Regions from separate parts of the Streptomyces sp. NPDC046887 genome, predicted to be linked through region 4. Evidence: riboswitches for the same ligand, from Rfam matches in the RefSeq annotation. Region 4 holds a riboswitch; each other region holds the start of a gene.
What was found. A riboswitch is a leader RNA that binds a small molecule or an ion and turns the genes downstream of it on or off. The one in region 4 is predicted to bind cobalamin.
Positions count from the first base shown of each region.

Region 1 (3,180 bases), on a different contig from region 4:
GGTGGTGGCGACCCGCTCGCGCAGCGCCGTCCAGCGCTCCGGCCAGTTCAGCTCCACGTCGTAGTGGTCCGGGTGCAGCACCCCGCGCGCGGTCCGGGTCTTCTCCCAGGCCGGCAGCGGGCCGTGGCGCTCGGCGAGGTCGCAGGAGGCCTCGTAGGAGGCGAGCATGATCCGCTCGGCGATCCGGGTGGAGAGCGCCCGTGCCTCGGGGGAGTCGAACGGCAGCTTCAGCTGGAAGAAGACGTCCTGGAGGCCCATCGCGCCCAGACCCACCGGGCGCCACTTGGAGTTGGAGTTGCCGGCCTGCTCGGTCGGGTAGAAGTTGATGTCCACCACGCGGTCGAGGAAGGTGACGGCGGTGCGCACGGTGGCGTCCAGCCGCTCCCAGTCGATGTCCCCGTCCTTGACGAAGGCCCCGAGGTTCACCGAGCCCAGGTTGCAGACGGCCGTCTCGCCGTCGTCGGTGACCTCCAGGATCTCGGTGCACAGGTTGGAGGAGTGCACCACCGCGCCGGACTCGGCGGTCTGGTTGGCGGTCCGGTTGGAGGCGTCCTTGAAGGTCATCCAGCCGTTGCCGGTCTGCGCCAGGGTGCGCATCATCCGGCCGTACAGCTCACGCGCCGGCATGGTCTTGCGGGCCAGCCCGGCGGCCTCGGCCTTGCGGTAGGCGGCGTCGAACTCCTCGCCGTACAGGTCCACCAGCTCCGGCACATCGGCCGGGGAGAACAGCGACCAGGGCTGATCGGCGTTGACCCGGCGCATGAACTCGTCCGGGATCCAGTGCGCCAGGTTGAGGTTGTGGGTGCGCCGGGCGTCCTCGCCGGTGTTGTCCCGCAGCTCCAGGAACTCCTCGATGTCCGCGTGCCAGGTCTCCAGGTAGACCGCGGCCGCGCCCTTGCGCCGCCCGCCCTGGTTGACCGCCGCCACCGAGGCGTCCAGCGTCTTCAGGAACGGCACGATGCCGTTGGAGTGCCCGTTGGTGCCCCGGATCAGCGAACCGCGCGAGCGGATGCGGGAGTAGGCGATGCCGATGCCGCCGGCGTGCTTGGAGAGCCGGGCCACCTGGTGGTAGCGGTCGTAGATCGAGTCCAGCTCGTCGGCGGGGGAGTCCAGCAGGTAGCAGGAGGACATCTGCGGGTGCCGGGTGCCGGAGTTGAACAGCGTCGGCGAGGACGGCAGGTAGTCCAGCCGGCTCATCAGCCGGTAGAGGGAGGCCACCTCGTCCACCGCGCGTACGGAGTCGTCCTCGGCGAGGCCGGCGGCGACCCGGAGCATGAAGTGCTGCGGGGTCTCGATCACCTTGCGGGTGATCGGGTGGCGGAGGAGGTAGCGGGAGTAGAGGGTGCGCAGCCCGAAGTAGCCGAAGCGGTCGTCGGCGCCGAGGTCGACCAGCGCGTCCAGGGTGTCCGCGTGCAGTGCGGCGAACGCGGCGGTGCGGTCGGCGATCAGCCCCTCGCGGTGCCCCACCGCCACCGAGGCCGAGAACGACACCGCGCCCTGCCCGGCCGCCTCCTCGGCGATGGTCCGGGTCAGCAGCCTGGCGGCCAGCCGCGAGTACGCGGGGTCCTCGGAGATCAGCCCGGCGGCCGCCTCGGTGGCCAGCTCCCGCAGCTCCGCCTCGTCCGACCCGGCGTGCCGGCCGCGCAGCGCGGCGGCGGCGACCCGGCCGGGGTCGGTGTCGGGCAGGTCGGCGGTGAGGTCGGTCAGGGTGCGCAGCAGCGCGGTACCGGGACCGTCGGCGCTCACCCCCGCGGTCTGCTCCGGTTCCGTGACGCGTGAGGCCGGATCGGCTGGCGCGATGGTCACGTGGGGCTCTCCCTCGCTCGGCTCGGGGCCCTCGACAGGCGGGCGGCGGGAAGCGCGAGAGCGGCTTGCCCGGGCACAGGGCAGCACGGCTCGCGTCCACCGGCCCACTCCGCGAGGCCCGGACGTCTGGACACCCGGGCCGGTCGGTCCGAGTGTGCTGCCGGCAGGTCGTCGGACTCACGGCGCGCCCGGGCCGGTACGGCTTGGGGGCGCGTACCGGGGCGGAAACACACCGGTTTCACCGTTGCGGGACAGTTCCGGATTCGCACCGGATTCCCCTGCGGCGACAGCAGGAATGAGCATACATCTGGTGGGCGCTCGCGAAAGCACCCCCCAGATGTTGTGTCGGCCCGTACAAGTCGTGTCCATCCGCACACCTGTTGTGTCCGCCCCCGCCACCCTGCGGGAACAGGCCAAGGGACAGCTGGGCGACCGGCCGCGGAGGCCGGGGGCCGCGCGGGGCGGCCGGGACCGGGGCGTGGCGCGGGGCCACCCGGATGGCCCCCTCGCGGCGCCGGGAGGGCCGGGGCGGGGCCGTGTACGGGCCCGGCCGGGGCGTCGCCCGAAGTCCGGCCACAGGGCCGCCCGGGGTCCGGCCGCGGGGCAGCCCGGAGTTCGGCGGCGGGGCGGCCCGGGGTGTGGCCCGGGTCCGGCCGCGGTACCGCCCGGGGTCCGGCCGCGGCGCTGCCCGGGGTCCGGTCGGGGGGCGCCCGGGGTCTAGCCGCGGTACCGCCCGGGGTCCGGCCGGGGTGTGGCCCGGGTCTGGCCGCGGGGCAGCCCGGAGTTCGGCGGCGGTACCGCCCGGAGTTCGGCCGCGGGGCAGCTCGGGTCCTGGCCGTGGGGCGGCCCAGGTTCTGGCCGGGGTGTCGCCGGACGGCCCCCTCGCAGCCGCCCGTATGCCCCCGCCGGGGTCGTTCAGACGTCCCGGCCGTAGGTGTGCAGGGTGACACCGGGGATGGGCGCCCAGTCGCGGGCGGGGGTGCGGTCGAAGCCGACCCGGCGGTAGAGGCGCTGGGCGGCGGCCATGGCCAGGTGCGAGGAGAGCACCACCCGCCGGCAACCGGGCACCGTCCGCGCCCGGTCGACACAGGCCCGCACCAGCGCCTCGCCCGCGCCCCGGCGGCGCGCCTCCCGGTCCACCGCCAGCATCCGGATCTCCGCCTCGCCCGCCCCGGCGAGGTCCGCCCAGGCCCCCGGCCCGGCGGCCAGGGCCACCCCGCCGAGCACCCGTCCGGTGTCGTCCACGGCGACCAGCACCTCCGCGTCGGCGGCCCGGCGCGCCACATCCCGCAGCGCGACCAGGTACTCGTCGGCCTCGCCGAACTCCAGCAGCCCGTCGGCCAGGTACGCCCGCGCGGTGACCTCGCCCAGCGC
Region 1 is NZ_JBEYXH010000002.1:44,173-47,352, reverse strand. It holds gene ABZ945_RS03265 (ribonucleoside-diphosphate reductase subunit alpha) at 1-1,746, opposite strand, end outside; cobalamin riboswitch at 1,951-2,116, opposite strand; gene ABZ945_RS03260 (GNAT family N-acetyltransferase) at 2,722-3,180, opposite strand, start outside.
Region 1: it holds a riboswitch for cobalamin, as region 4 does, so the genes downstream of both, ABZ945_RS03265 (ribonucleoside-diphosphate reductase subunit alpha) here and cobN (cobaltochelatase subunit CobN) in region 4, are expected to answer to the same signal.

Region 2 (3,180 bases), on a different contig from region 4:
GGGCGAAGGCCGGGGACAAGACGATGCTGGACGCCCTGGAGCCGGCGGTCGCCGCGCTGGCCCAGGCGGCGGACGGGCCGGGGGCGTACGCGGCGGCCGCCGAGGCGGCGGCGCGGGGCGCGGCGGAGACCGTGCCGATGCGGGCGCGCAAGGGCCGGGCCAGCTATCTCGGTGAGCGCAGCGAGGGCCATCAGGACCCGGGGGCGACCTCGGCGGCGCTGCTGCTGGCCGCGCTGGCGGAGGCGGCCGGTGAAGCGGACCAGGGAGAGGGGCGACGGGGATGAGCGGCGGGGTCGAGGGACGGGTCGGCATCGTGCTGGTGTCGCACAGCGCCGAGGTCGCGGGGTCGGTCGCGGATCTGGCGCGCGGGCTGGCGGGCGGGGCGGGCACCCCGCTGGCGCCCGCGGGTGGGCTGCCGGGCGGCGGGTTCGGCACCAGTACGGAGCTGATCGCGGCGGCGGCCGTCTCGGTGGACGGCGGGGCGGGGGTGGCCGTGCTGGCCGACCTCGGCAGCGCGGTGCTCACGGTCAAGGCCCTGCTGGCCGACGACGAACTCCCCGACGGCACGCGGCTGGTGGACGCGCCGTTCGTGGAGGGGGCGGTGGCGGCGGTGGTCACGGCGGCGGCCGGCGGCGACCTGGACGCGGTGGAGGCGGCGGCCGCGGAGGCGTACGGCTACCGGAAGAAGTGACCCCCATGGGTGGCCCTCCGCCACCCCGGCGGGATGGCGGAAGCACCGGTACGCGGGTTGTGATGTACCTGGTCAACGCACTAGGGTCACACCGCCTTGGTGTACGGGAAATCCGGTGCGGTACCGGTGCGGCCCTCGCCACTGTGATCGGGAAGTCCGGCTCCACCCTCGGGGGAACCCCTCCGGGAAGCCACTGGACCGCCGCGGGAGACCGCCACGTCCGGGAAGGCGGAGCCGAGGCGGCATGACCCGTCAGCCAGGAGACCGGCCAGGGCGCGTTGTCCATCCACGAGGTGCTGGAGAGGGTCTCCCGACCATGCATATAGCCGAGGGGTATCTGCCCCCCGCGCACGCGGCTGCCTGGGCCGTCGCGTCCGCTCCGTTTGTCGTGCACGGAGTGCGCGCCCTGACCCGCGAGGTCCGGAGCAACCCGGAGTCGACGCTCCTGCTGGGTGCGTCCGGGGCGTTCACCTTCGTGCTGTCCGCCCTCAAGATACCGTCGGTGACGGGCAGTTGCTCCCATCCGACCGGTACGGGGCTGGGCGCCATCCTGTTCCGGCCACCGATCATGGCGGTGCTCGGCACCATCACCCTGCTGTTCCAGGCGCTGCTGCTGGCACACGGCGGGCTGACCACGCTCGGCGCCAACGTCTTCTCGATGGCGATCGTCGGACCGTGGGCCGGGTTCGGCACCTACTGGCTGCTGCGCCGCTTCGGGGCGCCGCTGATGGTGGCGGTCTTCTTCGGCGCGTTCGTCGCCGACCTGTCCACCTACTGCGTCACCAGCGTGCAGCTGGCGCTCGCCTTCCCCGACCCGGGCACCGGCTTCGCCGGGGCACTGGCCAAGTTCGGCTCCATCTTCGCGCTCACCCAGATCCCGCTGGCGGTCAGCGAGGGCCTGCTCACCGTGCTGGTGATGCGGCTGCTGACGCAGTCCAGCAAGGGCGAACTGCTGCGGCTCGGTGTGCTGTCGAAGGTGACCGGCAAGGGCGCGGGCAAGGCCGGCGCCTCGGGTGAGGAGAAGGAGGCGGCCGCGCGATGAGCCGCAACGCGAAGATCAACACCCTGCTGCTGCTGGTGGTGGCGGCGCTCGCCGTGCTCCCGCTGGCGCTGGGCCTCGGGGACCACAAGGAGGAGCCGTTCGCCGGCGCCGACGCGCAGGCCGAGACGGCGATCACCGAGCTGAAGCCGGACTACGAGCCCTGGTTCAGCCCGCTGTACGAGCCGCCGTCGGGCGAGGTCGAGTCGGCGCTGTTCGCGCTCCAGGCGGCGCTGGGCGCGGGTGTCCTGGCGTACTACTTCGGGCTGCGCCGCGGCCGCCGCCAGGGCGAGGCGCGGGCGCTCGCCGCCGAGGGCACCGGGGGTGCGGCGGCCGCCGCCGACCCGGGCCCGGGTGCGGCCCGGGACACCGGGGCTGCCGGGTAACCGGGTGCTGCCGATCGACGCGGCGGCGCACGCCGGCCGCTGGCGCCGCCGCCACCCGGTGGAGAAGGCGGTTCTGGGCTTCGGTCTGACGCTCAGCGCGGTGTGCCTGCCGGCCTGGCCGGGGGCCCCGCTGGTCGGCGCCGCGACCCTGGCGGTGCTGCTCGGCCCGGCCGGGGTGGCGCCCCGGCTGCTGTGGCGGGCGTTCCGCCTCCCGCTGGGCTTCTGTGTGACGGGCGCGATCCCGCTGCTGTTCCAGGTGGGCGGCGGCGCCGGAGCGGTGTCGCTCGCCCCGGACGGCCCGCTGCACGCCGGGCAGCTGCTGCTGCGCACCTCGGCGGCGTCCCTGGGGGTGCTGCTGTTCGCGTTCACCACGCCCGTGTCGGATGTGCTGCCGCGGTTGGTACGGGCCGGGGTGCCGGCGCCGGTCGTGGACGTGGCCCTGGTGATGTACCGGATCGGCTTCCTGCTGCTGGACACGGTGGCCAAGGTGCGCCAGGCGCAGGCGGCCCGGCTGGGGCAGGCGAGCCGGGCCGCGGCCTGGCGGTCGCTGGCCGGACTCGGCGCCATCGCCTTCGTCCGCTCCTTCGACCGGGCGGCGCGGCTCCAGGAGGGGCTGGCCGGCCGGGGGTACGACGGCACCCTGCGGGTCCTGGTGCCCGAGGCGGCCCTCTCCCGGCGCTTCCTGGCCGCCACGGCCGCGCTGCTGGCCGCCCTGGTGACCGCCACTCTCGTACTGAAAGGTCTTCTGTCATGACGTCCGTCGCGGGCGGGCTGCCCGTCGTGGAGCTGGTGGGCGCCGGGTACGCCTACGACGAGGGGCCCGCGGTGCTCGGCGGGGTGGACTTCGCGGTCGCCGAGGGCCGGGCGGTGGCGCTGCTGGGCCGCAACGGCAGCGGGAAGACCACCATGCTGCGGCTGCTCAGCGGCGGGCTGCGCCCGGACCGGGGGCTGCTGCGGCTGGCCGGCGAGGAGGTGGCGTACGACCGGGCCGGGCTGGTGCGGCTGCGCACCACGGTGCAGCTGGTGGTGCAGGACCCGGACGACCAGCTGTTCGCCGCCTCGGT
Region 2 is NZ_JBEYXH010000041.1:30,092-33,271, forward strand. It holds gene dhaL (dihydroxyacetone kinase subunit DhaL) at 1-284, shown strand, start outside; gene ABZ945_RS28205 (PTS fructose transporter subunit IIA) at 281-691, shown strand; cobalamin riboswitch at 744-979, shown strand; gene ABZ945_RS28210 (energy-coupling factor ABC transporter permease) at 1,008-1,733, shown strand; gene ABZ945_RS28215 (energy-coupling factor ABC transporter substrate-binding protein) at 1,730-2,116, shown strand; gene cbiQ (cobalt ECF transporter T component CbiQ) at 2,121-2,870, shown strand; gene ABZ945_RS28225 (ATP-binding cassette domain-containing protein) at 2,867-3,180, shown strand, end outside.
Region 2: it holds a riboswitch for cobalamin, as region 4 does, so the genes downstream of both, ABZ945_RS28210 (energy-coupling factor ABC transporter permease) here and cobN (cobaltochelatase subunit CobN) in region 4, are expected to answer to the same signal.

Region 3 (3,180 bases), on a different contig from region 4:
TCGGCGTAGCACATATGGGTGTGGATCTGGGTGTCCGGCCGCACTCCGGCGGTGGTCAGCCGGAACGCCTCCGTCGCCCAGGCCAGGTAGGCCGCGTGGTCGGCAGCCCGCAGCGGCAGGGTCTCCCGCAGCGCCGGCTCGTCCACCTGGATCACCGAGGTGCCGGCGGCCTCCAGATCGGCGACCTCGTCGCGCAGGGCGAGCGCCACCTGCCGGGCGGTGTCCCCGAGCGGCTGGTCGTCGCGGACGAAGGACCAGGCCAGCATGGTGACCGGGCCGGTCAGCATGCCCTTGACCGGGCGGGCGGTGAGCGACTGGGCGTACGAGGTCCAGCGCACCGTCATCGGCTCGGGGCGGGAGATGTCACCGGCCAGGATCGGCGGCCGGACATAGCGGGTGCCGTACGACTGCACCCAGCCGTGCTGGGTCGCCAGATAGCCGGTCAGCTGCTCGGCGAAGTACTGCACCATGTCGTTGCGTTCGGGCTCGCCGTGCACCAGGACGTCCAGCCCGGCCTTCTCCTGGAAGGACAGCACCTCCTGGATCTCGGCCCTGATCCGCTCCTCGTAGCCGGCGGCGTCGATCCGCCCGGCCCGCAGGTCGGCGCGGGCCGTGCGCAGCTCATCGGTCTGCGGGAAGGAGCCGATGGTGGTGGTCGGCAGCTGCGGCAGACCGAGGTGGGCGCGCTGGGCGGCGGTCCGCTCGGCGTACGGCTGGGAGCGCCGCGCGTCGGCGTCGGTGACCGCGGCCGCCCGGGCCCGTACCGCCGGATCCCGGGTGATCGGGGAGCCGGCCCGGGAGGCGAGAGCGGCGCGGTTGGCGGCCAGTTCGCCCGCGATGGTGTCGGTGCCCTGGGCCAGGCCCTTGGCGAGAGTGGCGATCTCGGCGGTCTTCTGCCGGGCGAAGGCCAGCCAGCGCAGGATCTGCGGGTCGATGTCCCGCTCGGCCGCCGCGTCGATCGGCACATGGAGCAGCGAGCAGGAGGCGGAGACGTCCACCCGCTCGGCCAGGCCCAGCAGGGTGCCGAGGACGGCGAGGGACTTCTCCAGGTCGTTGACCCAGATGTTGCGGCCGTTGACCACACCGGCGACCAGCCGCTTGCCGGGCAGTCCGCCGACCGCGGCCAGGGCCTCCAGGTTGGCGGCGGCGGCCTCCGTGAAGTCCAGGGCCAGGCCCTCCACCGGCGCCTTGGCGAGCACCGGCAGCGCCGTGCCCAGGCGGTCGAAGTAGGAGGCGACCAGCAGCTGCGGGCGGTCGGTGAGGGCGCCGAGGTCGCGGTAGGCGCGCTCGGCCGCGTTCAGCTCGGCCGGGCTGCGGTCCTGCACCAGGGCGGGCTCGTCCAGCTGCACCCACTCGGCGCCCGCGGCCCGCAGATCGGCCAGCACCTCCGCGTACACCGGCAGCAGCCGGTCCAGCAGGGTGAGCGGGTCGAAGTCGGCGGCCACCCCGGGGGCGGGCTTGGCCAGCAGCAGATAGGTGACCGGGCCGACCAGCACCGGACGGGCGGTCAGCCCCAGCGTCAGCGCCTCCGTCAGCTCCGCGACCTGCTTGGTGGAGTCGGCGGTGAAGACGGTGTCCGGGCCCAGTTCGGGCACCAGATAGTGGTAGTTGGTGTCGAACCACTTGGTCATCTCCAGGGGCGCGACCTCCTGGGTGCCCCGGGCCATGGCGAAGTAGCCGTCCAGGGCGTCGGCGGCGACGGCCTCCCGGTGGCGGGCGGGCACGGCGCCGACCATCACCGTGGTGTCGAGCACCTGGTCGTAGTACGAGAAGTCGCCGGTGGGCACCTCGTGCACGCCGGCCTCGGCGAGCTGCCGCCAGTTCCCGGCGCGCAGCTCGGCGGCGGTGGCCCGGAGGGCGTCGGCGGTGACCCGGCCCTTCCAGTACCCCTCGATCGCCTTCTTGAGTTCACGGTTCCGCCCCTGGCGGGGGTAGCCGTACACGGTGGCCCGTGCTGCCGCGGCTGCGGACTTCGTGGTCACGGAGATCTCCTTCGCGAGATGGATCCCTGAGGTCCCGGAGACGGGGACGAGGACGGCGAAGGTTCGACCGACCGGGCGGGGACCGGTACGCGCGGCAAGCGCGGTCTTCCGCCTGGTATGGGGGCCGACCCTCCCTCGGGGTCACCGGGACAGCCGTACGCGGTCGTTTCGCGCACGGGCAACGGGCAGGTCTTCGGACTCGCGGGCCCGCCCTCCCCGAAGGAGGACACCTACTGGCCGTCGCTTCCCAGGCCCGGCGGGCCCAGTGCGTATGACGGCGGTCGTTCCCGCTCACCGCTGCGGGGCAGTCCCGGATTCCCACCGGGTTCCCTCTTACGACGCCTCCCGTCTGGCGGACGGGGCGAACCAGCTGCACCGGCCACCCTACGGGTCCGGTCGACCGTCCGTCCGACCGCGTCCACGATTCGGAAAGTGAGCTGGACCACTCCACCGGGTGGGTGAACCGGCTGACCAGGGGGAATCCCGCCCGGCCTGCTCCTATCGCCGTCCTGCGTGATAGCGGCGGCAGCCTCGCAGCATGCCCTCCGCCGACAGGGTGAACACATCCACGAACTCGCCCAGCCCCGGCACCAGTCGGCCCATCACCACCACGCAGTCACCCTCGGCGACGATCCGCTGGATATGGTGCCGCCCGCCGTACGGGGCGGGGTCCGGGACGGCGCCCGGCGCCCCCTCGTGCAGCAGCGAGCCGAGGCCGTCCAGATCGCCGCTGTCCAGGTAGTGGTACGCCAGTCGCACATGGTCGACACCGGAGTCCGTGACGACACGGCTGGGCGGCAGGGGCCCGGCTTGCCGGCTCTGCATGGGGCAGTCCTTTCCGTACGCCCCCCCGCCCGGCCAGGCGGAGGCACCTCCACGGTGCGCCGGAGCCGCAACCCCCCGCTATCCCCGCCCTATCCCCGGCGGCCGCGCTCGTGCGAGCAGGCCGAAACCGTTCACCATCACCGAATCCACACACCATGGACAAGTGCGGAATCCTCCGTGAAAATGAGCCAGCGCACGCTCACCGCTCCGCTGCTCGGCCGCACCGCTTCTCACCCCTGTTCCCGTGCGCCCCCGGCTGGGAGACTCATTGACTGGTTCGCCCGGCGGGGCATCCGAGACCGAGGACACCGTCGTCTTCCGTGTTCTCGGACCGTTACAGGTCATCGGGCCCGGCGGCCCCGTGCGCGTGCCG
Region 3 is NZ_JBEYXH010000016.1:35,827-39,006, forward strand. It holds gene metE (5-methyltetrahydropteroyltriglutamate--homocysteine S-methyltransferase) at 1-1,982, opposite strand, end outside; cobalamin riboswitch at 2,170-2,318, opposite strand; gene ABZ945_RS17115 (nuclear transport factor 2 family protein) at 2,481-2,807, opposite strand; gene ABZ945_RS17120 (BTAD domain-containing putative transcriptional regulator) at 3,169-3,180, shown strand, end outside.
Region 3: it holds a riboswitch for cobalamin, as region 4 does, so the genes downstream of both, metE (5-methyltetrahydropteroyltriglutamate--homocysteine S-methyltransferase) here and cobN (cobaltochelatase subunit CobN) in region 4, are expected to answer to the same signal.

Region 4 (3,180 bases):
TGCTCATGGAGGGGTGGGCGGGGCCCGGGGACGGTTTCACGTGAAACATCCTGTGCGACAGCGTGTTTCACGTGAAACATCGCGCCGGGCGCACCGGCACGAGTGTGCACCGTCTGCTGGTAAGAGCCCTCACCGGTGGCGACCATGTCCACCCAGTCGCCGCGCGGGTGCCCGCAACGCCGCTCGCAGCCGGACCAGTGGACCGGGAGCCCACCGTCCAGCGGGCGGGCGTCCCCCCGGACGTCGGCCAGCGACTTGGCGCAGCCGGGCCGCCCGGTGCAGGCGCTCACCGTGGCCCAGGGCGTGTCCGGGGCGGTGAGGTATCCGGCCGCCGCCAGCTCGGCCAGCCGGTCCCGGGCGGCAGCCTGGTCCGGCCAGGCGGGGAGGACGAACCCGCGCCAGGGGGTGACCCGTATCTCGGCGGCCGGGAGCAGTGCGCGGAACTGGTCGCCGGTCACCCGGCCGAGCCGGGCCGATACGGAGACGAAACCGCCGTCGAGGATGCCGGGCGGGGGGCCGGAGCCTGGGGAGGGGGTGACCGGCCGGGGGGCGGGGGAGGCCGTCACTCCCGCCCGGGCCAGCTCCCCGGCCACGTCCATCCCGCGTCCGCCGTCGGGTAGTTCACCCACCCGCCAGGCACCGGTTCCGGCGGCCTCGGCGGCGGTCAGAAAGGCCCGGGCGGCGGCCAGCGCGGCGGCCGGGGCGTCGGGTCCGCCGACCTCGTACGCCCGGTCGGCGACGACGAGGAGGAAGGCCCCGCCGGCCCCGAAGTCTCCATCAGCCCCGGAGCCGCTATCAGCCCTGGAGTGCCTATCAGCCCCGGAGTCTCCATCAGCCCTGGAGTCCCCATCAGCCCTGGAGTCTCCATCAGCCCTGGAGTCTCCATCAGCCCTGGAGTCTCCATCAGTCCCGGAGTCCCCCTCGGCCGCCGCCCGCAGGGTCACATCGGCGCCGAGCGCCGCCACATCCCCCCGGCCGTCGTCCACCGCGAACAGGAAGCGCCCGGAGAGCCCGGTCGTCCAGGCCTCCCCGCACAGCAGCACGTCCAACGCGCGGGCCGCGGCCTGCACCCGGGGGCCCGCCAACGGCGAGACCACCATGTTCCGTATCCGCTCATGCGCCTCGGAGTCCGGCAGCAGTCCGGCGCCGCGCAGCAGCTCCGCCAGCTCCAGCCCGCAGCTCTCGCCGAGGCCGCGCAGCTCCAGGTTGCCGCGCGAGGTGAGCGAGAGATGGCCGTCGCCGAGCCGGTCGGCGGCGTCCGCCAGCACCCGTATCTGCTGCTCGGTGAGGACACCGGTGGGCAGCCGCAGCCGGGCCAGCGCGCCGTCGTCGGCGCGGTGCAGCCGCAGCGCCCCGGGGCAGGCGTCACCGCGGTCACGGACGCGGCCGGAGCGGCGGGTCCGTATATGACCTTCGCCCGGTTCGGGGCGTTTGGGTGAGCTGGACGGCATGGCGGCCACCATACGCGCAGCCTCTACTATGCAGACGGCACAGGGTCCCAGGGCCCGAGGGAGGAAGCCCGGTGGAAATCCGGCGCGGTCCCGCCACTGTGAGTCCGGCCGCGGAGGCGGTCCGGGCGAGTCAGGAACTCCCGCCGTCCTCATCACCACCCGGGGCGCGGACACCCCGAGGAAGGCCAGCGCAGCGATGACGCACGCCGACGAGCCGACGACGACCCCCGACGCGCCCGATGCGCCCCATGCGGCCGCCGCACCCGACGCGCCTGTGTCGCCCACCGGGCCGCAGCCGGGGATAACCGAGGGAGCACCGGCGGGGGCCGCCCCCGCGCCGGAAGGGGCCCCCGCCCCGGTCCTCCTCCTCTCGCACTCCGACACCGACCTGCTCAGCGCCCGCGCGGCCGGCGGCCCGGTCGAGTACCGGTACGCCAACCCCTCCCGCCTTCCGCAGGAGGACCTGCCCGCGCTGCTGGACGGCGCCGGGCTGGTGGTCGTCCGCCTCCTCGGCGGCGTACGGGCCTGGGAGGACGGGCTCGCCGTGCTGCGCGACAGCGGCCTTCCGCTGGTCGTGCTCACCGGCGAGCAGGCGCCCGACGCCCAGCTGATGGAGGCCTCCACCGTGCCGATCGGCCTGGCGGCCGAGGCGCACGCCTACCTCGCGCACGGCGGCCCCGCCAACCTGGAGCAGCTGGCCCGCTTCCTCTCCGACACCGTGCTGCTCACCGGCCACGGCTTCGAACCGCCCGCCCCCGCGCCCACCTGGGGCGTGTTGGAGCGCACCACCAGGGCGGTCGACGGCCCGACCATCGCCGTCCTCTACTACCGCGCCCACCACATGAGCGGGAACACCGCCTTCGTGGACGCGCTCTGCGGTGCCATCGAGGACGCCGGGGGCCGCCCGCTCCCGCTCTACGTGGCCTCGCTCCGCGCCCCCGAGCCGGAGTTGATCGACCGCCTCGGGGCCGCCGACGCCGTGGTCACCACCGTGCTCGCGGCCGGCGGCACCAAGCCCGCCGAGGCCCAGGCGGGCGGGGACGAGGAGGCGTGGGACGCGGGGGCGCTGGCCGGGCTCGATGTGCCGATCCTCCAGGCGCTCTGCCTGACCGGGTCCCGGGCCGCCTGGGACGAGAACGACGAGGGGCTCTCCCCGCTGGACGCCGCCACCCAGGTCGCGGTGCCCGAGTTCGACGGGCGGCTGATCACCGTCCCGTTCTCCTTCAAGGAGATCGACGAGGACGGGCTGCCGGTCTACGCGCCGGACGCCGAGCGCGCCGCCCGGGTCGCCGGGATCGCCGTCCGGCACGCCAAGCTCCGGCACATCCCCAACCCCGCCAAGAAGCTGGCGCTGGTCCTCTCCGCGTACCCGACCAAGCACTCCCGGATCGGCAACGCGGTCGGCCTGGACACCCCCGCCTCCGCGGTGGCGCTGCTGCGCCGACTGCGCGCCGAGGGCTATGACTTCGGGCCCGAGGAGGAGATCCCCGGGCTGGTCTCCGGCGACGGCGACGAGCTGATCCGGGCGCTGATCGACGCCGGCGGCCACGATCAGGAGTGGCTGACCGAGGAGCAGATGGCCCGCAACCCGGTCCGCATCCCGGCCGCCGACTACCGGCGCTGGTACGCCACCCTGCCCGCGGCGCTGCGCGAGCAGGTGGAGGAGCACTGGGGCCCGGCCCCCGGCGAGATGTTCCTGGACCGCTCCCGCACCGCCGAGGGCGACCCC
Region 4 is NZ_JBEYXH010000003.1:189,569-192,748, forward strand. It holds gene ABZ945_RS05575 (cobalamin biosynthesis protein CobG) at 1-1,451, opposite strand, end outside; cobalamin riboswitch at 1,476-1,610, shown strand; gene cobN (cobaltochelatase subunit CobN) at 1,648-3,180, shown strand, end outside.